DNA from 4 places in the Bacillus sp. 7894-2 genome. Region 1 is predicted to be linked to each of the others. Evidence: riboswitches for the same ligand, from Rfam matches in the RefSeq annotation. Region 1 holds a riboswitch; each other region holds the start of a gene.
What was found. Region 1 has a riboswitch for thiamine pyrophosphate ahead of thiC (phosphomethylpyrimidine synthase ThiC). Riboswitches for the same ligand answer to the same signal wherever they lie in the genome.
Positions count from the first base shown of each region.

Region 2: another riboswitch for thiamine pyrophosphate. It lies ahead of thiT (energy-coupled thiamine transporter ThiT); the one in region 1 lies ahead of thiC (phosphomethylpyrimidine synthase ThiC).
Region 3: another riboswitch for thiamine pyrophosphate. It lies ahead of thiM (hydroxyethylthiazole kinase); the one in region 1 lies ahead of thiC (phosphomethylpyrimidine synthase ThiC).
Region 4: another riboswitch for thiamine pyrophosphate. It lies ahead of CHI10_RS08030 (YkoF family thiamine/hydroxymethylpyrimidine-binding protein); the one in region 1 lies ahead of thiC (phosphomethylpyrimidine synthase ThiC).

Region 1 is NZ_NPDG01000134.1:32,656-38,312, forward strand. It holds gene thiS (sulfur carrier protein ThiS) at 1-3, opposite strand, end outside; gene thiO (glycine oxidase ThiO) at 19-1,140, opposite strand; gene tenI (thiazole tautomerase TenI) at 1,140-1,748, opposite strand; TPP riboswitch at 1,834-1,944, opposite strand; gene thiC (phosphomethylpyrimidine synthase ThiC) at 1,967-3,748, opposite strand; TPP riboswitch at 3,875-3,989, opposite strand; gene CHI10_RS19270 (nitroreductase family protein) at 4,227-5,006, opposite strand; gene CHI10_RS19275 (hypothetical protein) at 5,461-5,657, opposite strand, start outside.
Region 2 is NZ_NPDG01000015.1:30,452-36,108, forward strand. It holds gene qoxB (cytochrome aa3 quinol oxidase subunit I) at 1-641, shown strand, start outside; gene qoxC (cytochrome aa3 quinol oxidase subunit III) at 631-1,236, shown strand; gene qoxD (cytochrome aa3 quinol oxidase subunit IV) at 1,237-1,542, shown strand; gene CHI10_RS03125 (hypothetical protein) at 1,616-1,855, opposite strand; gene CHI10_RS03130 (hypothetical protein) at 1,977-2,246, opposite strand; gene thiT (energy-coupled thiamine transporter ThiT) at 2,346-2,945, opposite strand; TPP riboswitch at 3,011-3,113, opposite strand; gene CHI10_RS03140 (AAA family ATPase) at 3,380-5,110, shown strand; gene CHI10_RS22115 (lmo0937 family membrane protein) at 5,226-5,378, opposite strand.
Region 3 is NZ_NPDG01000015.1:55,953-61,609, reverse strand. It holds gene CHI10_RS03305 (GerAB/ArcD/ProY family transporter) at 1-432, shown strand, start outside; gene CHI10_RS03300 (CBO0543 family protein) at 701-1,216, opposite strand; gene CHI10_RS03295 (Cof-type HAD-IIB family hydrolase) at 1,360-2,109, shown strand; gene CHI10_RS03290 (OsmC family protein) at 2,131-2,589, opposite strand; TPP riboswitch at 2,704-2,816, shown strand; gene thiM (hydroxyethylthiazole kinase) at 2,927-3,742, shown strand; gene thiD (bifunctional hydroxymethylpyrimidine kinase/phosphomethylpyrimidine kinase) at 3,745-4,566, shown strand; gene thiE (thiamine phosphate synthase) at 4,556-5,215, shown strand; gene CHI10_RS03270 (exodeoxyribonuclease III) at 5,350-5,657, shown strand, end outside.
Region 4 is NZ_NPDG01000057.1:14,832-20,488, reverse strand. It holds gene CHI10_RS08045 (long-chain fatty acid--CoA ligase) at 1-10, opposite strand, end outside; gene CHI10_RS08040 (coproporphyrinogen III oxidase) at 157-1,671, opposite strand; gene CHI10_RS08035 (Cof-type HAD-IIB family hydrolase) at 1,879-2,745, opposite strand; TPP riboswitch at 2,963-3,064, shown strand; gene CHI10_RS08030 (YkoF family thiamine/hydroxymethylpyrimidine-binding protein) at 3,151-3,756, shown strand; gene CHI10_RS08025 (ECF transporter S component) at 3,758-4,354, shown strand; gene CHI10_RS08020 (ABC transporter ATP-binding protein) at 4,338-5,657, shown strand, end outside.

The DNA of each region.
Region 1 (5,657 bases):
CATAATATCACCCCTTGTTTACGTGTGAACTAAAGATTCAAGGCGGGACAGCTTAAACGGATTAAACTGCTCCGTCTTGCCTTCGAGGATGTCTGCCATCAGCACTCCAGTTGCCGGGGCAAGGAGGATCCCATTCCGAAAATGGCCCGCAGCAATATATAGCCCCCTATAAGCAGGATGTTCTCCCAAAAAAGGCTGCCCATCAGCCGATTGGGGTCGAATCCCTGTCCAGGCACGCTCCCATTCAGCCTTCACTATATCCGGGACCAGTTTTTTCGCCTTTTCCATCAGCGAGGATATCCCCTCAAGGGTCACCTTCTCATCAAATGAATTAACTTTAACCGTCGCTCCAACTACCAGCCTCCCGGATTTCTTAGGAACGATATAGCATCCGTGTGAAAAGATCGTCCCCTGTACAAGCGGTTTTTCAATTTTGACCGAGAAGCACTCGCCTTTAACGGGATTAATGGGGAGCGTTAGGCCCGTTCTCTCAAGAATCCCCCTGCTCCAGGCCCCCGAAGCAACAATAACGGAATCTGCAAGAAATTCTCCCTGGCTGGTTCTCACCCCATAAACCTTTTCATCTTTTAAAATAAAATCTGTTACATGTGTATACTCATAAATTTCTGCGCCGAGGGCTATTGCAGCTTTTGCAATAGCAAGAGACAATTCATATGCCTGTACCTGTCCGTCATTCGGTATATACATGGATCCCCTCAATTTGTTTGATACGAAGGGTTCACGTTTGATCAGGTCATCAATCGAAAGCCATTCGGCCTGCTCATCCGCGGTTTGCTGTCTTTCTATCAATCTTTTTAATGCCTGCTCTTCTTCTTTACTAGCCGCCACTTTATATACACCCTTATTTTGATAGCCAATATGCACCTGTGATAAATCTTCCAGTTCAGGAATCAGGCTCCGGTACATGGAGCGGCTTTTGCATGCCAGCTGAAATAGCGGGCCGTCTTCTATCAGTTCCGTTTGGGCTCCTAAAATTCCAGCTGCTGCTCCTGAAGCTTTGCCGGCTATTTTCCCCATATCCAAAACGGCCGCTTTATACCCTCTTTTAGCCAGTTGAAAAGCAATGGAGCTTCCGTTAATGCCGCCTCCGACTATAACGGCATCAAACATTTTCCTCATCATTTCCCCTCCTCATTTAATTTTTTTGCAAAAAGCTTTGCTTCTTCTACAGGGTCCTTTGCCTGCAAAATCGCCGACATTACAGCAATGCCGTCTGCCCCCGCCTTCAAAACCTCCGGTACTTTCTCTGGTTCCATGCCCCCAATTGCCAATACAGGAATATCTACTGCCTTTTTAAGAGCCTCCAGTGACCCAGTGCCCCTTGGCGGAACTCCCTTCTTTGAATCGGTTTCAAATATGTGCCCAAACAGGATATAATCAGCCCCTTGTTTTGCAGCCTCTTTTGCTTCTTCAAGAGAATGTACGGAACATCCTATGGGTATATCTGGAAAATGAATTTTGACAACATGGACTGGAAGGCTGTGAAAAGCAAGATGCACACCCGTTCTAAACGCCCAGGCAACATCCACACGATCATTTATAACGATTTTATGAACAGGAACTCCCTTATTAAGAAGCAGCTGAACTCCTTCATATATCTCTCTTGAGGTTCGATGTTTTTCCCGTAAGTGGAATCTATCTGTAAAGGGTTCCAATTCAACTGCTAATTCAGCGAAGGACTCTGGAGAAAGCTTTCCATCTGATATAACATGAAGCTGTTTTTTCATAGCGGCTGCCCCCAAGCTTTTTTAGATTTTCTGCAATAAAAAACCACCTTCTAAATAGAAAGCGGAGGTATGTGGCCATAGAATTCAGACCCAATCCCCACTTCCCTACGCTGGTATTCATGCCAGATCAGGTTCCAAGGGTCTTAAAGCTTTTGCTTTAATCTCAGCCTGCAAACAGGCACCCCCAGCGGATACATAACTATTAAGCTACTATTCATTTACTGATAAATGGTCCCGGACTTTTTAAATTCCTCAGCTTTTTCTTCCATGCCTTTCTGTATCGCTTCATCCGTGTCAAGCTTATTCTCTATTGCATATTTCCGGATATCCTGAGAAATTCTCATGCTGCAGAATTTTGGTCCGCACATGGAACAGAAATGAGCGGTTTTTGCCCCTTCAGCCGGCAGGGTTTCATCATGGAATTCCAAAGCGCGCTCAGGATCCAATGAGAGATTGAATTGATCTCTCCAGCGGAATTCAAAACGGGCTTTTGACAGGGCGTCATCCCTTTTTTGTGCTCCTGGATGTCCCTTTGCCAGATCTGCAGCATGGGCTGCAATTTTATACGTGATGACACCCTCGCGCACATCATCTCTATTTGGCAAACCCAAATGTTCTTTAGGGGTAACATAGCAAAGCATCGCCGTCCCATACCAGCCTATCATGGCAGCCCCGATTGCAGAGGTAATATGGTCATACCCCGGAGCTATATCAGTCGTAAGGGGTCCGAGTGTGTAGAATGGTGCTTCTTTACAGATTTCTAATTGTTTATCCATATTCTCTTTGATTAAATGCATTGGAACATGGCCAGGTCCCTCGACCATTACCTGTACATCATGTTCCCAGGCAATTTTCGTCAGCTCCCCTAGTGTTTCAAGCTCCGCAAATTGAGCCTCATCATTTGCATCTGCAATCGATCCCGGCCGCAGTCCATCCCCCAGGGAGAAGGCCACATCATAAGCTTTCATGATCTCGCAGATTTCTTCAAAGTGTGTATATAAAAAGTTCTCTTGATGATGATGCAGGCACCACTGTGCCATAATGGATCCGCCTCTCGAAACAATTCCGGTCAGCCTTTTGGCAGTAAGCGGTACATAACGTAAAAGGACACCGGCATGAATGGTAAAGTAGTCAACCCCCTGCTCTGCCTGTTCAATTAAGGTATCCCTGTATACTTCCCACGTAAGATCCTCGGCAATGCCATTAACCTTTTCAAGTGCCTGATAAATGGGAACAGTACCGACCGGAACGGCGGAGTTTCTAATAATCCATTCGCGTGTAGTATGAATATTCTTGCCTGTAGACAGATCCATAATTGTATCTGCTCCCCAGCGGGTAGCCCAGGTCATTTTCTCGACCTCTTCTTCAATAGAGGATGAAACAGCCGAGTTTCCAATGTTCGCATTAATTTTCACATGAAAATTCCTTCCGATGATCATTGGCTCTGTCTCAGGATGATTGATATTGGAAGGAATGATTGCCCGGCCCCTCGCTACTTCAGACCGGACAAATTCAGGTTCCATATTTTCCCGAATGGCTATAAACTCCATCTCTGGAGTAATGATTCCCTTTTTTGCATAGTGAAGCTGGGTGACATTCTTCCCCTTAATCGCTCTCAATGGCTTGCGGGATAAGCCAGGAAAGACTTTATGATTAGCACGCGGATCATGTTCATCGCGGAACCCGTTATCCTCGGGCTTAATTTCCCGCCCATCATACTCTTCAACATCCCCGCGTTCCTGAATCCACCGGCTTTTCAGAGCGGGAAGCCCTGTTTTTAGATCGGACGTGTATTGAGGATCCGTATAAGGCCCGCTCGTATCATATACGCGAACCGGCTCATTGATTTCTTCTCCAAAAGTACCGGTGGTGGGACTTAATTCTATCTCCCGCATTGGAACCTTGATATCCGGTCTGGATCCTTCCACATAGATTTTTTTGCTGCCAGTAAAGCTCGGCATAATAGAAATACTCTCCTGATTTAAAGAACTTGCAGTCATTGATCATCTCTCCCTTATTAAAAATATAAGGACGAGACCTGGAACCGAGGTAGTGCAAGATATGTAAAAAAGCCGGTCCACATAATGATGGACCGGCTTAACCGTAGATGTCTATGCACAAAGAAACCTTTGCACATCTAACTTCCCCACGCTGGTATAATCCAGATCAGGTCCAAAGAGTCAAGAAACTTTAGCGCGTTTCTTTCTCAGCCCAAGCTATTGGGCACCCCTAGTTATTGCTATTTAATTCACTATCAGTATACATAATTCTGAAAATAAATGAAAGATGTTTTTCAATTGTCACCTAAAGCAGGCTTTCCAGCTCAAAAATGTGGATAAAAATCAATGTTTGATACTTTATTATAAAGCCTGGAAGCTGGTATTGCGGAATAAGAGATTGTATAAGGGACAGTTCCCGTGTTTCACGATATTGTGTCGGTACCACTCATGAAGCAGAAGAACCCCCCTTCATGAAATTTCATTCATTATTCATAAAGTTTTGTCTCTCTAAGTAATTCAGCACTGTTTGTGAAAATTGAAGGTGTGATTCCTTCGTATACTTTGCTTTGGTATAGATTTGGGCAAGATTTTTTAATCCTAATTGTTCTGTCATTTCTTTAAGTTTTGGGACGGCCATATAGCGGTTCCATCCTTTTTCATTTCGATCTTTATAAATTTCCAGAATATCTTCATCCGAATAATCACGATACTGCTCGTAGTGAACAAGTCCATGCTTTGGCAATCGATCACGTGGGGCAGGGTTTTCTGCGGGATATCCTAATGAATAACCTACAACGGGTACGACATTTGGGGGTAAGTTTAATAGTTCGCCAATTTGGTCACAGTTTGCAAGCGTAGAGCCCATATAGCAAATGCCGAGTCCCGCATTTTCAGCTGCCAGTGCACAGTTTTGTGACGCCAAAGTGGCATCAATGGCACCGATCATAAAGCTCATGTAATTATCAAAATGTATAGGTGCATCGTTGAGTGCAAGCCATTTTCGCATTCTATTAAAATCAGCGCAAAAAGTTAAGAGAATAGGTCCATCAACAACCATCGATTGCTCCATATGAGCAGTGTATAATTTTTTCTTTAGTTCTTTGTCTCTTGTGACGATAATCGAATAAGATTGCATATTACCACTTGAGGAGGCACGAATACCCGCCTCTAAAATTTGATCCAGCAATTCTTGACTTACTTCTCTATCTTCATATTCTCGAATGGATCTGTGCCCCTGTATCACATCATTCAATTCCAAAACAATCACTCCCACTATCTGTTATAGAAATAAGCAAGTTCCGCTGGTTCAAACACTTGAACCCACCACTAGTTTGTTAATATAGTTTTATTGAATTCCAACTGAAAATTGCTTTAATTGCTCTATTTTTTCAGGTGAAAGCAGTGTGGATTTTCTAGTGTGGCCGCCCATTTGCACGATAACGGTATCTGTTACTGCGGCGAGCCTTTTACCTTGATATATTCCCTCGTATGTAATATCACTATTCTCCTGGATTCTATGCTCCTAGCGAAATATGCTTTTCGATACATTCAACAAAGCAATCTAAAATTCCTTTTTGACCATTCCTGCTCCTTTATTCAGAACACTGAGACGGTTCCGCCGTGGCTCGAAATCACTAATTTTACAGACAGCACAGAAAAACGCCTGCTATAAACAGACGTTTTTTCCATGCTTTAGATGTGTATCAGCATTCCTAATTCTCTTCAGACTCCTCATCGTTCATATCCATATCACTTTCACCCATGTTCTCTTCATCCTGTGGTGATTCTTCATTCATGCCAGGCTCCTCCATATCAGACTCCTCTGATGTTCCCGGATCCTGCATTTCACTATCACCATTATTGTTTTCTTCCATTTGATTATCTTCCAATTCTACATCTTCCGTTTCCG
Region 2 (5,657 bases), on a different contig from region 1:
AAAAACTCGGAAAATGGCATTTCTGGCTATTCGTTATCGGCTTTAACGTAACATTCATGCCTATGTTCTTCCTTGGATTAAACGGAGCTGTAAGACGTGCATACACATACTCTGCCGAATCAGGCTTTGCACCTCTATTCATGCTTTCAGCGATTGGTTCTATTGTTCTCGCAGCCGGATTCGCTGTATTCTGCTATAACATTTACTGGAGCATCCGCTATGCGGACAGAAACATCTCAAGCGACCCATGGGATGCAAGAACACTGGAATGGTCTACTGCATCACCTGTTCAGTTCTATAACTTTGCGAAGCTGCCGGAAGTGAAATCACTTGATCCATTCTGGCACATGAAGAAAAAGAATGAAGGCTTAACATTGCATGACAGTGAAATAGAAGAAATTCATATGCCAAGCAACTCATGGGTACCGATTTATATGGGTGTTATCTTTGGCATCGCAGGCTTCTTCCTTGTGTTTGAATGGCACATCGCGGCAGCTGTTGCCGGAATTGGCATTTTTGCCGGATTGATTATCCGTTCATTCGATTACAATGAAGGCTTCCATGTTTCAAAAGAAGAGATTCATAGAATTGAAAATGCGTGGAGAAAAACAGAAGGAGAGGTGCACGATCATGTCAGCTAAAGTGGATACGACTCTGCCGCTTGAATATCAAACTGAGCAGGACCGCATGAATATTCTTGGCTTCTGGGTTTTCCTTGGCGCTGAAATCGTCCTGTTTGCCACTCTGTTCGGAGTATATGGAGTTTTATATGAACGCTTTGCAGGAGGGCCAACACATAAAGATATCTTTGTCATCAAGGATGTCATGATACAGACCGTGCTCCTTCTGACAAGCAGCTTTACAATGGGCATTGCCATTTTTGAAATGCGCCGGCATAACCTTAAAGGGCTAATCACCTGGCTGGTGATTACCCTGGCTCTTGGCGCAGGCTTCCTGTTCATGGAGATTAATGAATTTATTCATTATGCCCATGAAGGCGCAACGATGCAGACAAGCGCATTCCTTTCCAGCTTATTTGTTTTACTGGGAACACATGGAGCTCACGTAACTTTGGGAATTGGCTGGGCAACGATGGTTATCATCCAGCTTCTAAAAAGAGGCCTTACCCCTACTACTGCAAGGAAAACGTTTATTATCGGCCTTTACTGGCACTTCCTTGATGTAGTCTGGATCTTTATCTTCACATTTGTGTATCTGAAAGGACTGGTGGCTTAAATGGAGCATCATCAATCAAAAAGCTTCCCGATAAGCCATGTCATTGGATTTGTAGTTTCCCTTGTGCTGACATTTGCAGCAGCAGGAATTGCTTTGAAAACGAACCTTTCTTTTAAAGTGATCATGTGGATCATCGGCTCACTGGCTGTCGTTCAGGCAGGCATGCAGCTGTTCATGTTCATGCACTTAAGAGAAGGTGAAGACGGCAAGACGAACCTGGTCAATATGATTTATGCCGTATTTATGGTGATTGTTATTGTAGTCGGTTCTATTTGGGTGTTAACCTCTGGACATGCTTCACATTAGGATAGAAGCGCCTTGATCACGACGCTGGAGCTAGACAGTATAAAAAAACCGGTCTCCCCATTGGAGGCCGGTTTTATTTGTATTGTCTGATTCCCTTGCTTCCCTTTGTCATTTCTTCCATTACATTGATAAAAAATCCGAATCCGAAAAGCAGCATGGAAGAAACCATAATGCTTAAGCCGATGGATAATACATACTCGCCTGTGATGCCGCTTACAAAAAAGCTTGAAATAAAAACAATAAAACCTAAAATAATTCCTGCTGCTGTACTATTTCTGAAAAAATGCAATACGCGCTGCTGTTGAAGTGTCATATCCCCATCTCCTTTTATTTAATATTCTAACTATGTTCACAAATTTGTCAAACTTTTTGTCACAAAGTTGTCAAAATAATTTTTGCGTAAAAAAAAGCTCTGCAAGCTGCAAAGCGATTTTCTACTGATATAGCTTTTTAATGTTCTCCAAATCTTTCTTAAGACTGCATATTTCCTGCCGGGTCAGCATGAGCGGCATTTGATCGTAAAGTGTAATGATTTGCCCTCCCTCATCTTCTTCATGAAGGGACAGATAGTTATACAGAGTTTCACATTGATTTTTGTTGAGAACTGACTGGGTACTGAAGCTTTTTACTTTCTGGATTTCAAAGGCACTGGCTTCCACATCAAAAACACCTGTGATAATGTTTCCCTGCAATGTATTGGACAAAGTCTTCACTCCCCTTTTTGAGTAATATACCCATTTTTCAGGAGCAATTTCCCAATATATAAAAAAACCTCTTTGAAATACTTCAAAGAGGCATATATATCATGAAGCATTCTTGTGAGTTTGAAGACTTTCAACCGATTTTCGAATGATTAATCTCGGTGCCGATGAAATAATTAAGACAGCCACGATTGAGCAGAGAATGGCCGCTCCAAGCATGGTTGCGCCGTTTGCCAGGAAGGAAAAGAGGACCGGTGACATCCCTTCAGGTGCATAGCTTCCGAAGAAAAGCACACCTGCTATGAAATGCCAGAAATATCGGGCGAGGCTTCCGATAAATACCGCCACGACCACCCAGCCCAGCGCTTTCTTCTTATTGCCGGTGCGCAGCTGATTTTGGATAACGCGGTAAAACAAACCGGCAAATCCAATACAGGCAAATGCCACAAAATACTCGATAAATGCCTGAAGCGGAGTGGCAATCCAGGCATCCCCCATGGCAATCTGCAAAATCCCCCATAAGAGGCCTGCAATGAAGCTGACCTTAAAGCCCCACCTGAAAGCCAGAATGAAAATGGGAATCATCGCGGCAGATATGGAAATGGATGGCGACAGCTTGATGGATGGCAGAAAATCAAGAATGATAGCAAAGGCAGCAAAGAACGAAGCCTCTATCATTGCAATTAACCTTAATTTCTTCATAAAAAAATCCCCCTTTAGTCTCGTGACGATACCCCAAGGGAGAACAAGCAGGCAGAAAGTTATATCTGCCTATCATTCCACATTCCTGCGCTAGCATTAACTAACAGGTTCAAAGGGTCAGAACAGCGAACTGTTCACTCTCAGCGATATGCTCCCCTTGTGGCACGTTATTGAATTATCCGCTTTTAGTATATATGAAATGAGTAAGAGTGAAAAGTGGTCCCTGGTGAAAATTTTTTAAATATATCAAACAGGTACCTCCCTGCCTGTCACAATTTTTTCACAAATCAATAGCCTCTGAACGCTGTTGTAGCACACTTTCTAGCAGATAAAATTATTTTTCCATAATTTACAACGTTTAAAAAGTGTAAAACCCTGTATTTAACAATTTTAATTTCTTATAATGTAGATATGTTCAATGAGGAGGGAAATAGTTGAAATCACGTCTTAAGAAGCCTTCGACGATTATTTCTATTGCATTGGTAGTCACGGTGATTTTGGCTGCGGTTATTTGGACCGTACAAGCAGGAAAAAAGGATGTGACTGTCCCGTTCTCTTCTGTGGAAAAAATTATAGCTTCCCAGGATGGAAAGACTGTTGCAGTACAGGAATATAAAAATGGAAAACTTCTGATAACAGCTCCTGACGGAGAGTACATCTCCCATGTGCCTCCCAACAGTGAGATGGTTGATAAATTAGTAGAAACCTATAATATACAATATTCGTTCGCAAACACAGGACCTTTAACCCCCTGGATTCTGGGCGGTGTAGTCCTTTTGTTCATTGCCGTTGGAATTTACCTGTTTAAATCAGGAAAAGGCGGAATGGGCGCTACAAATACAATGAAGCAAAGTGTCTCGAAGCCTAAAGCCCTGCCTACTATTTCGCTTGAAGATGTTGGCGGGATCCAGGAAGAAATGAAAGAGGAAATCATGCAGACTCTATCCATTTTAAAAGAACCTGAGCGCTCTTTAAAAATGGGGATCAAGCCGCCGAAGGGAATTCTCTTATACGGACCTCCCGGAACGGGAAAAACCCTGCTGGCTCAGGCAATTGCCAAGGAGCTTGGAGCAACTTTCTTCTCAACAAGCGGTTCCGGGTTTAATGAATTATTCGTAGGTGTTGGTGCATCCCGTGTCAGAAACCTTTTCCAGAATGCCAGAAAGCATGCTCCTGCTGTCGTCTTCATTGACGAAGTAGATGCACTTGCAGGACGAAGAAAGCAGCATGGCGGAGAAGAAAGTGAAAAAACATTAACTGAACTGCTGGTCCAGCTTGACGGCGGACATTCCAATGATGGAATATTATTTATTGCCGCCACAAACCGGAAGGATATGCTCGACGAAGCATTCCTGCGTCCTGGACGAATTGACTTCTCTTTCAATGTCCCTCTTCCAGATACAAAGGGTCGGAGAGAGATCATCAATATCCATACGAGAAATAGATTGCTGGCTGAAGATGTTATGACAACTCTGGGCGATCTTGCAGAAAGCACTTCCGGATTTTCAGGCGCAGATCTTCATTCCCTTTTCGAAACGGCAAGCCGCAGAGCAGTCCGAAACGGCCAGGAAATTATTTCAAAAGAAGATTTGGATTACGCTCTGGACCGTACCATTTTGGGAACGACCACACGTGCATTGCAAGATGCCGGAACGAAGCAGCGGGTTGCAATCCATGAAGCAGGCCATGCCTTAGTGGCTGCCTTAACAAAACCGGGTTCCGTCCGGAAAGCAACCATCATTCCGCGTGGCGAAGCCCTTGGGTATGTAGCTCCTATTCAAAAAGAACTTCACTTATCGACAACAAGTGAATTGCTTGACCAGGTCGCGATGATACTCGCCGGCGGTGTATCAGAACGAATGATTCTTGGCGAGCACAGCATTGGGGTGAGCGGTGATGTTAAACAAGCGAAGCATATCATAGAGCAAATGGTTGATACAGGGTTACTTGATAACGGCTTCGAGCTTACTTTCAACAAAGGACAAAAAGAAGCTAAAATGCAGGATCTATTCCAAAAAGCATTAGAAAGATGCGAATTGATTATCGCCAATCATCAGCCTCAATTTGAGAAACTGGTAGAAGCCCTTCTGGAAAAAGAAACATTGGAAGGCAGCGAAGTCCAGGAGCTTGCTGGAGAATTGAAGGCAGAATTGGTTATAGCATGATCGGAATCGGCCCCTTCTCATAGGGCCGGTTTTATTTGGTCTTTTATTAGTTTTATATAATAATGTTATGTAAACTAATCTTGGAAGCCTCCATACCTTATGAAGGCTTTTCCTGTTACCCCCTGCCTGATGCTCTTCCTCTAATAAAGTTAACCACAATGATGATCGCTGCTATTACCAGCAGAATATGAATAATGCCTCCAGCTACTTTAAATATTAATCCGAGAATCCATAATACAAGCAGAATACCTGCTAAGGTCCAAAGCATACAGGTCACCCCTTCCCTTTTGATTTATTCCTTACATACCCCTTTATACTCAAGATAATGCCTTAATTGCTGAAATACTGACATTGTTATGTTTTGCAATGGATAGTTATTTTACTCCTGAAAGTTTTTCAAATACCCGTATTTTTCATAAGAAGTATCTGCATCCTTTCACCGTCTTTGCATATACTATATTCACGGTCGCCCACCTCTTCTAAACGCCATCGTTGCGGGACTAACCAGACCGGAATGTGGGCGGCCACCTGTATAGGTGACAGGTAC
Region 3 (5,657 bases), on a different contig from region 1:
GGAACAGTAACAGGTACATTGGCTGTTTTTGGGGAGCAGTTAGTTAGAACACTTGAATATCCTGCACAAAGTATCGTGAGACTTGTTTCTTTCGGATTTGTGGAACGTTTTGATGTTTATGGAATTATCGTAATTGTATTTGGCGGGATCATCCGTATTTCTGTCCTGCACAGTTCGATTGGAAAAAGCTTTGAGCCCTGGTTCAAAGATAAAGGTAAATGGGGGGTACACTTTGCTTCTGTAATAGTAGTTGTGTTATTCACTGTTTTCGGTATTAAAAATTATAATCATTTTATTTCTGATTACATATCTAAATATTATCCTCTGACTGCTTTGATCTCCTTCACAATTCCTCCTTTTACTTGGCTAGTTGCTGAAATCAGAAAAAAGGTTAAGGAGAAAAACGCAACATCTCAAATTAATAAAAACTAATTGAACAGTTGCTGGCAGGCAGAAAAGAAGAATACACAGTGTCGAGGTGCTCCATGTGGAGAGCCTCGACCAATCCTATACAAAACTAACATAAACTAACTGATGGGAAGCTCTAACCAATTAGTCTGCCCTAAATTATTTATTGATTTTTTTCCTAATTAAATAAAACCACATCAATGCATAGGTTAAGAACAGAAGGAGCAAAAATAAGGACACAGACAAGTCGTTCTGAATGATCATTCCAGTACACCTCGCTTTATGTATGCATTTATTTTAGGCTGTCCAATGGAAACGGAAAAAATAAGTAGAATACCACCGCAGCAGGCAGGGAAATCAGCATGGCAACCGCAGGTCTTCGATAGTGGATTCGCAATACAGCAAATAGAGCGATATTCAGCCAAATGTTATGCCAGCTGTTCCAGCCGTTATCGTACACATACATTCCTTTGTGGGCAAACAGTGATTGAATAATGGTAAAAAAGCCAATCCATATAGCAGAGTAAATGTATCCCTGTTTTTTATTGTCAGGGTAGCGCTGCAGGTAAATAATCAGAGCCATAGGAGTAATAAAAAATGTGAAAGCTAAGTTAATAATCGAATGATTTAGCCATTCAGCCGTAATACCTCTAAAAGCCCACAGTGTATGATTAAAATAGAGCATATTGTAGGTCAGGTTGATCGCAATAAAAAATAAGACAGTAGGATATTGCTTTTTCCACTGCGACCAGTCAATAAAGCGGTAAGCGAACAATATCCATACGATGATTACAAGTGCAAGATACATAGTAACATCACCTTTTACATTTAATACATACAGGTATTTCCATTTCACAAAAAAATATTCATCTAAAATGCGCCTTCTTTGAAGGAAAGCGGACTTACCTATATAATGGCTTTATTGTGTTAATTGAAGAAAGGAAGAGGACTATGAAAGAAGCAAAAATTCCCCCGCAGATCAAATTAATCGCCCTTGATATGGATGGAACATTACTGAACTCCAAAGGGGAAATTCCTGAAGAGAACCGTGCAGCTATAAAAGAAGCAAAGGAGAAAGGAATCGAAGTCATTTTGAGCACCGGCAGATCCAGGTTAACGGCAGGCGATCATGCTGATTCTCTAAAATTAAATTCTTATTTGATCACGGTAAATGGCAGCGAAATATTTGGACCTGGTGGTGAATCCATTTTAAGAGCTCCAGTGGATTCTAAAGTAATGGAATGGATGTGGAATCTGTCTAAGACACACAAGACCAATTTCTGGGCAACCAGCTGCGAGCGCGTGTGGATGAACGAAATGCCGGAAAATATCCATGATCATGAATGGCTTAAATTTGGATTTGATATTTCAGATGATGCGATCAGGGAGCTGATTCATAAAGAGCTTCAGTCTAAAGGCAACCTGGAAATTACTAATTCCAGCTTAACCAATATAGAAGTCAATGCTTTAGGCATCAACAAAGCCAAAGGTATCCTAAAAGTAACCGACCTCCTTGGTATTTCAATGGAAAATGTAATGGCGATGGGAGACAGCTTGAACGATATTGCCATGATTAAAGAATCAGGCTGGGGAATAGCGATGGGCAATGCACAGGACATTGTTAAAGAGACAGCCGATGCTGTGACAGGAACAAATGATGAAGCCGGTGTTGCACTGGCCATCCGCAAATGGGCTCTATAACTTAAACCAAAACACCGGCTATCAGGCCGGTGTTTGATTTTTACGAATGGTTTCCTGTACTTCCACTTCCACATTTCCTTTAATCGCCCTTGAGATCATACAGGATGCTTCTGCTTTTTGGACAAGCTTATGTGCAAGAGTATGGTCCTTATCATCAGCGTCTGATTTAAGCACAATAACTGGGTGATGAATAATTTTTTTGTAAGTAATCACCCCTTTGGTGACATCAACAACTCCTACCGACTCCATTGTAAGGTCCTCTTTATCGAGCCGGCTGCGTTCCATCATGGCTGCAAGTGTAATAATATAACAAGTAGCCGCCGCCCCGAGCAGCATTTCATCCGGATTCGTTCCGATTCCGGGACCGTCCATTTCCGGTGGAATGGATACCTGTGTTCTCAGGCCGCCTGTTTCTATTTCCCCAACATCATTGCGAAGACCAGGCCAATGTGCTTTCAAGTGAAAATGGTGTTCAGCCATATTTGAATCCTCCAAGCTATGTATTCTTACTTACACCTTAAAGAGGAAGCGGCAGAATTGCAAGCTTTACAGATTTCATGATTCAGGCTAAGATAAAAACAGCCAACTTAATAGTTTTACTGCTAGGGGTGCCCGATGCTCGCGGGCTGAGAAAGAAACCGGACTGTTTTTTACCCTTCGGACCTGATCTGGATCATACCAGCGTAGGAAAGTAGTAATTTCGGAGAACAAACATAATTCTCTATAGATTATTCAGCCAGGTCCTTATATGGATCTGGTTTTTATTTTGTTCTCTTTTCAAAGGCTATTGAGCGGCAAACGCAGAGGAGGAATGAATGTGAACATTCAAGAGATTAGCAGTCTATTGGAAAAAGTAAGAGAGTTTAATCCTTTAGTACATAATATCACCAATGTGGTGGTAACCAATTTCACTGCCAATGGCCTGCTGGCAATTGGGGCATCACCTGTAATGGCATATGCGCATGAAGAGGCGGGTGATATGGCTAAAATTGCCGGGGCACTGGTTCTCAACATGGGAACATTGACTGAAAAAGAAGTGAAAAGCATGCTTATCGCAGGAAAATCAGCCAATCAGCATGGGGTGCCGGTAATCTTTGATCCGGTTGGTGCCGGCGCGACAGCCTATCGCACAGAAACAGCCAATAGAATAATGGAAGAATTAGATATTAGCATCATAAGAGGAAATGCAGCAGAAATTGCCAATGCAGCAGGACAGAAATGGAATATTAAGGGCGTTGATGCAGGAGAAGCAGAGGGAAACACTTCTGAGCTCGCAAAGTCAGCAGCAAATAAACTTGGTGCAGTCACCGTCATTACAGGAAAACAGGACATCATTTCAGATGGAAGAGCCACTTTTACCATTAACAATGGACATCCCCTGTTAACGAAAGTAACGGGTGCCGGATGCCTTTTGACTTCTGTTATTGGAGCTTTCGCTGCTGTTGAAAAGGATCCAGTAAAAGCGGCAGCTGCTTCATTGGTCGTGTATGGCTCTGCCGCCGAAATCGCTGCAGAAAAAACGGATGGCAGGGGCCCGGGCACTTTCCAAATAGAGTTCTTGAATAGCTTATATACTATCTCAGCCTCAGATGTTGAATTGCGCGGCTCTTTTAGTCAGGTAGGAGGGGAATAAAAATGAAGGTGAACAAAGCTTTAACCATAGCAGGATCAGACAGCGGCGGCGGTGCTGGTATTCAGGCAGATTTAAAAACCTTTCAGGAACTCGGTGTTTTCGGCATGTCAGCGTTAACTGCCGTAACGGCACAAAACACCAGGGGAGTGCAGGGAGTTTATCCCATGACCGCAGAGGCTGTTGCGTCACAATTACAATCCATTGGAGAGGATTTAAGGCCTGATGCAGTCAAGTCAGGTATGCTCTTTAGTGCTGAAATTATCGAGACGGTTTCAAAGGAGATTGCGGAATACGGATGGAACAATATCGTCATTGATCCGGTGATGATAGCAAAAGGTGGAGCATGTCTTCTTCAGACTGAAGCCATTTTAGCGATGAAAAAGCATCTAATTCCGCTCTCGATGGTGATTACACCCAATATACCCGAGGCGGAGGTTTTAACGGATGCTAATATTCGTTCAATGAAAGATAAACGGAAGGCAGCAAAAGAACTACATAGGCTTGGAGCGAGACATGTCATCATTAAGGGCGGCCATGATGAGGGAAAAGTGGCTGCCGATCTATTATTTGACGGTGAAAGTTTTACCGAGTTCAAGAGTAATAGAATACAAACAGTAAACACGCACGGTACTGGCTGCACCTTTTCGGCTGCCATTACAGCCGGACTCGCTGAAGGCTTTTCTGTGCCGCAGGCTGTTGATCGTGCAAAGCAATTTATCCAGGCAGCAATTGAACATGACTTAAGAATTGGCAGCGGTCATGGACCAACCAATCATTGGGCTTATAATTTGAAGAAAAAGGAGAATTTCGTTCATGAGAATTAATTCAGAGGAAATGAGTGAGCTGCTTAAAGTATATTTAATAATGGGAAGCGTAAATTGCTTCCAAGAGCCTGAAGATATTCTCCGATCAGCAATTAATGGGGGCATATCCCTGTTTCAATTCCGTGAAAAAGGTGCAGGATGCCTGCAAGGCAAAGAGAAGGAATCTCTTGCAAAAAGGCTTCAGGCAATCTGCAACGAGAGCGGCATTTCTTTTATCGTCAATGATGACATTGAATTGGCGCTTACTATTAATGCAGATGGAGTCCATATAGGCCAGGAAGACGAACCGGCAGATGTGGTCAGGAGAAAAATCGGCAGCAAAATCCTTGGCGTGTCCGTTCATAATATGATTGAAGCAGAAGCAGCAATCCGGCAGGGAGCAGATTACCTCGGCATTGGCCCTATTTATCCGACAAGCACAAAGAAAGATGCCAAAGCAGTTCAGGGTCTTACTTTTTTAAAGGAATTGAGATCTGCTTCTATCCAGATTCCTGTGGTAGGTATTGGCGGAATTAACTCTAAAAATACACCTCCCATTATGGCTGCTGGAGCAGACGGTGTTTCAGTCATTACGGCAATCAGCCAGGCGGATTCCCCTGAAAAATCAGCCAGGGAGTTAAAAGAAGCAGTAAGGAGAAATGTCCATTAATTTTGAGCATTTTTTTTAAAAAATCAGTATTATCGATTGCCTTTCAAGTTTCAGTGTTTATTACTATGCAATTATTGAAAAGCCATGGTAATGTTGTACTCATACAGATTTTTTCGTAAGGAGATACAATTGCAATGAAACTCGTATCATGGAATGTGAATGGCATTAGGGCCTGTGTGAAAAAAGGCTTCACAGATTACTTCAAAGAGGTGGATGCAGACATCTTTTGCATCCAGGAGTCCAAATTGCAGGAGGGACAGATTGAGCTCATCCTGGATGGCTATCACCAATATTGGAATTATGCGCTTAAAAAAGGATATTCGGGTACAGCTGTATTTACGAAAAAAGAGCCTATCTCTGTCCGCTATGGATTGGGCGATGAGGAAACAGAACCAGAAGGCAGGATTCTCACGCTTGAGTATGAAGGCTTTTATCTGGTGAA
Region 4 (5,657 bases), on a different contig from region 1:
TCTGCATCATCATTACAATTCCCCCTTTTTAGAAAACGCTTACATTTAGAAACATAGAAATCTATGATCTTGTACCTATTCATTCTCTTTATTTTCAAGAATTCCTTTAATATTTTTCTTAATTTTCCAAAATATATTCACTAAAAGAATCCCCGCCTATTCGGCAAGGGATTCATGTTTATTAAATAGCTCTTTTAATATTTTCAATTTCTCATCTGTATAATGTTCAAAGCTGTCATTATACGATTTTGGATCCTTCGGGTTTGCAAAATGAGTGATTTTTCCTGTCCCGGGATCAATGAACTTACTGGAAGCTCCGCACCCAAGCCCGATAATTGTCTGCTGTTCTTCCATAATCATAATGTTATAGATGCTTTCCTGATTTGGAAGGGCATAGCCGACATTTTCAAGATTGCCGAGAATATTTTTCTGGCGATAGAGATAATAAGGATGGTAATTATGAACTTTCGTCCAATCCTCAGCCATGTCCATCATTTTTTCAATCTCTTCACGATCGGCAACTTTATATTTTTGCTTGTTCTTAGTCATTTCCGAAGCTCGTTTAAAGGATAAAGTATGAACAGTCAGGGATTCCGGCATTAATTTCTCTGTTTCACCCAGAGTATGCGCAAATTCCTGAACCCCTTCTCCAGGCAATCCAATGATCAGATCCATATTGATATTGTTCATGCCCATATTACGGGCCAAATGGAATTTATCCACGGTTTCTTCCACTGTGTGGTGACGGCCAATTGCTTTCAAGGTCTCCTGAATATAGGACTGAGGATTAATGCTGATACGGTCAATATTCCATTTTTTAAGCACTTCAAGCTTTTCAGGTGTAATCGTATCAGGACGGCCTGCTTCCACAGTGACCTCCCGAATGTTTTTTACATCCGGGAAAGATTCATACATTTCCTCATAAAGCATATCCATCTCTTCTGCCGTAATGCTTGTCGGGGTCCCTCCGCCATAATAGACAGTGGTGATTTTCACATTATTTTCTTTCAGCCAATCACCAATTTTGCGCATTTCAAAATGAAGGCCGCCAAGAAATGAGTTAACAGAACCCTGCCTGCCATTAATCGCATAAGCAGGAAAAGTACAATACGCGCACTTTGTCGGGCAGAACGGAATGCCAATATATATGCTTACCTCTTTTTTCAAGTCATAAAGATCCGGTACCACAGCAAGCTGCCGGTCTACAATATTCTGCATAAGCTGAATTTTTTCATCTGTAATCAAGTACTCTTCCTTCAGCTGATGATGAGCTTCCTGGAGAGGTGTCTGATTCTGCATGGCACGGTGAAGCAATTTTGTGGGACGTACTCCGGTCAGAATCCCCCACTTCTGGGTAATGCCCGTCCAGTCCTGCAAAACAGTCAGGTATACATGTGATACTGCATTCTTCACTTGTCTGAAAGTCTCTTTTTCTGACTCAGCCGGAACAAATTCTTTTTCAAAAGTGGCAGTAAGGTTCCTGCTGTCTTTATCAGTAAGCTTAGCAAAGGCTTTAATGCGATCTCCCTGCTCAAGCTGAAAAGAAATTGTCAAATCTGCTGCAGCATTCTCACCCAGCAACACTTCACATTCTTCAAAAAAGAGGTTTCCGATCAGCCGGAGCGGACGATGGAACCGTTCATCCTTTATGCCTAAAATTGATATGTTCAAATCTATCACCTTTTTTTAAAAAATATAATAAATCTGCCGGTGTTCAATCTCACGGGCAGCTGCATAGTCTTTATTATTCATGTTGACAAACTCCTTTTAGTGTACAGAACTGGGGAAACAAGGTCAATATACTATTGACTCGCTTTATCCAATGCCCTAAATCAAAAAGAGAGCCGATCTGCCTTGACCGGACTCTCTTTCATGCATTTATTTCAGCAGATTCATTTTCTTCAGAAAGTCGATTGGATGCTGTTTGCGGAAATGTTCTTTAACCATGTAGCTTACGCCGCTCTGGTCATTGGATCGTGTCAGCCAGTCTGCTGCTTTTTTTACTTCTGCCGGAGCATTACCCATTGCCACCCCCAGACCGGCGGCTTCAATCATTTCCAGATCATCTTCAGAATCTCCAATTACGACCATTTGGTTTCTGGAAATTCCAAGGTGTTCACATAAATAGAGCAGCCCATTCAGCTTTGAAACTTCTGAAGGAACAATGTCCATCCTCAGATCATTCAGTTTAATGACTTCTACATTTTCAAACATGCCCCAGATGGCTGTCTTAGCATCCTCAAGGTCTTCTTTATCTTCAAAGTACACTTCAATTTTTGGCGGGGTGACCGGCTCGTCTAAGATGGTGTCACTTAATGAATCCACAAATTGCTGGGAGTAAAAAATGGGATCGCCGGTTGTAAAAACAGTTTTAGCAAGCATATTGGTATTGAGCTTCGTTTTGTTGGCAAGGGAATATTTTTCGTGCACCAGCCTGATTTGACAGGTAAAGCCTTCAAGCAGGCGCACGATTTCAAACGTTTCATCTTCCTGAATTCTTTTTACAAAGATCGGCTTTTCCTGGGAAGCTGCAATATATGCTCCCCTGTGAGTGACCAGCAAAGAATTGATTTTCAATGCTTTGGCCACTTTTTTCGCGGATGGAAAGCTTCGGGACGTAACAAGTGTTACATAAATTCCCTTTTGCTGCACATATTCTATCGCTTCTTTTGTTGATTTATGAAGTCTTCCATTTGTTTGGAGTAGTGTTCCGTCTATGTTTAAAGCAAGCATTCTGTATATCATCCAATTTGCCCCCTATTCTCGGTGTAAAATTGTCCTATTACACTTTTATGAAGGGAAGGACTGGATTAGAACATGACATGGACAATGGAGAAATTTTTTCATAGCTTAACCGCTGCTGTCTGATTTCACAGATCATTTGATATAAAAAAGATAAATTATTCATTTACATTTTGTTTGCTCCGTATTAAGATGGAGTCATTAAAAACTGCATATCCAAGTTTTGCACTAGGGGAGCTTTTTGGCTGAGAAGAACAATCCGTTCTGACTCTTATCACCCGATCTGGATAATACCAGCGTGGGGAAGTGCAGGTGAACGGCTATCATTTATTTGTATTGATAACATTCAACTGCATTTCCTATGGGAATGCAGTTTTTTATTTTCATAAATAATAGGAGGATGGAAAAATGCAGGAAAATTTTTTATGTGGGACTAGTGAAATTACAGGGTGCAGGTTTTCAATTTACCCAATGACTGACAGGTTTGCGGAGGTTATTTTATCAGCACTAAAAGAAGTGGATACGAGCAAGGTATGGATGGAAACTGATGATGTGAGCACCTGTGTGCGTGGCAGGTCCATTCATGTTTTCGATGTGGTCAAAGCTATTTACCTTGAATCAGTTAAGCATGGAGATCATGTAGTGTTTAACGGGACTTTTTCAAATGGATGTCCCGGTGATACTGCAGGCGATGCTTATCTTGCTGAAAATGAGGAACGGGCAAATGAAGAATCAGCAGCAGTAATCAGCCAGGAAGTCGCTGTCCAGTTCGCCCTTTATCCGATGGGGATTCCTGATTACATGAACGTCATTATGGACCAGGTCGAACTCGCTGCGAATCGGGGTACTTTTTCTAAAGGAGTTCATTATGCTTCAAGACTGGATGGAGATGCACACGCTGTTTTTAAAACACTTGAGGATGCTTTTGAAAACTGTAAGAAAAGCGATTCTACACATATTGTTATGACGGTGAATATGTCTGCCAACAGTCCATCCAAAAAGGAGGCTGAGTAAAATGCTCGAAAAGTGGAAGCTTCGTGAGGTCATTGTCCTGTCTGTACTTGCTGTCGTGTTTGCAGTTGTATATCTGGCGTTCCTGCAATTTGGCAACGTGCTATATGGAATGTTCGGCTTAATTGGCTATGATTTGATTTTTGGCATTTGGTTTGTTGTTTCAATCATCGCAGCGTACATAATCAGAAAGCCCGGAGCAGCCTTTTTATCGGAAACCATCGCTGCAGCCATTGAAGTCATGATCGGCAACGCAGTTGGTCCCCGCCTGATTCTGTCAGGGATGATTCAGGGGATTGGAGCGGAAGCTGTTTTTGCGGCTACAAAATGGAATAATTACCGGACATGGGTGTTAATTGCTGCCGGAATGGGCTCATCTGTTACTAGTTTTATTTGGGGCTATTTCATTTCCGGCTATGCGGCCCTCTCACCCGGTTATGTAACAGCTATGTTTTTTGTGAGGCTGATCAGCGGTGCTTTACTGGCTGGATTGCTGGGCAAATGGCTGAGTGAGAGCCTTGCGAAAACTGGGGCATTAAACAGCTTTCCAATTGGAAAAGAGCGGAAAAGGGGAAAACCGGAAAATGGAATTACAGCATAACCGGCATATATTAAAAACCGAACAGCTTTCCTTCAGGTATGAAGATGTGGAAAAACCTATTTTTAAAGATGTGCAATTCAGCCTTTATCCAGGGGAAGCAGTTCTATTATTGGGCCCAAGCGGATCGGGAAAAAGCACACTTGCTTTCTGCTTAAATAAATTGTATCCGGAGGCCGTTGATGGCGAATTGGAAGGGACCATTTCATTCAAGGAAAAGATGCTTGCGGAATTCGGTCCTGGCGAAATTAATCAGCACATTGGCATTGTATTTCAGGACCCTGAAAGCCAATTTTGCATGACCACAGTCGAGGATGAGCTGGCCTTTGGACTTGAGAATATGAAAACACCTAATGATGAAATCGAGAGAAAGATTGATGAAGCATTAGAGCTTGTTCATCTTTTGCCGTATAGACATTCCTTAATCCACACTCTTTCCGGGGGCCAAAAGCAAAAGCTAGCACTGGCATGTGTATTGTCATTAAAACCGGATATCTTGATTTTGGACGAACCGACAGCAAATCTGGACCCGGCTTCAAGCTATGAACTCACACGCATCATTAAAGAGCTTAAAGAAAACCAGGCAATTTCCCTTCTAATCATTGAGCACAAGCTGGATGATTGGATTGATTTGACCGACCGGTGCGTGGTCCTAAACAAGGAAGGAGAAATTTTATTTATTGGAAGCACGGCAGATTGCTTTAATCAATATGCAGAAGAACTTCTGCTTGAGGGCATCTGGCTGCCAAGCACGGTTAGAGCCGGCCTATCAGGAAAAAAAGCTGGGATCTACAGCGGGGAAAAGCTTCCGTTAACTGATCGGGAGCTAATTGCTGGATTTGTAAATCCCTCTGCTGCACTTCAGATTTTAGATAACAGGAAGAAAAAACACCAAGCTCCTGAAGAGCAGATCATCCTATCAGCAGAGAATCTATACTTTAATAAAGCTGGTAAGGACTTGCTAAGAAATATTAGTTTTTCTGTTAAAAAAGGTGAATTTGTGGCAATTGCCGGTTCAAATGGATCAGGAAAAACAACGCTTTCCAGACTGCTGGCAGGATTATCTGCTCCATCCAAAGGCAATATTCTTTTTAATGATCGCCCCCTTTCCCAGTGGAAGGAGCAAGAGTTAAGACAGAAATCAGGTTGCGTTTTTCAAAATCCCGAACACCAATTTATTGCAGATTCTGTCTATGATGAAATTGCCTTCAGCCTAAAAATACAGCAGATTCCTGACGCCGATATTCAAAAAACAGTTCAGGCTGCTCTGCTTCAAGTGGACTTGCTCAAATGTGCTGACATGCAT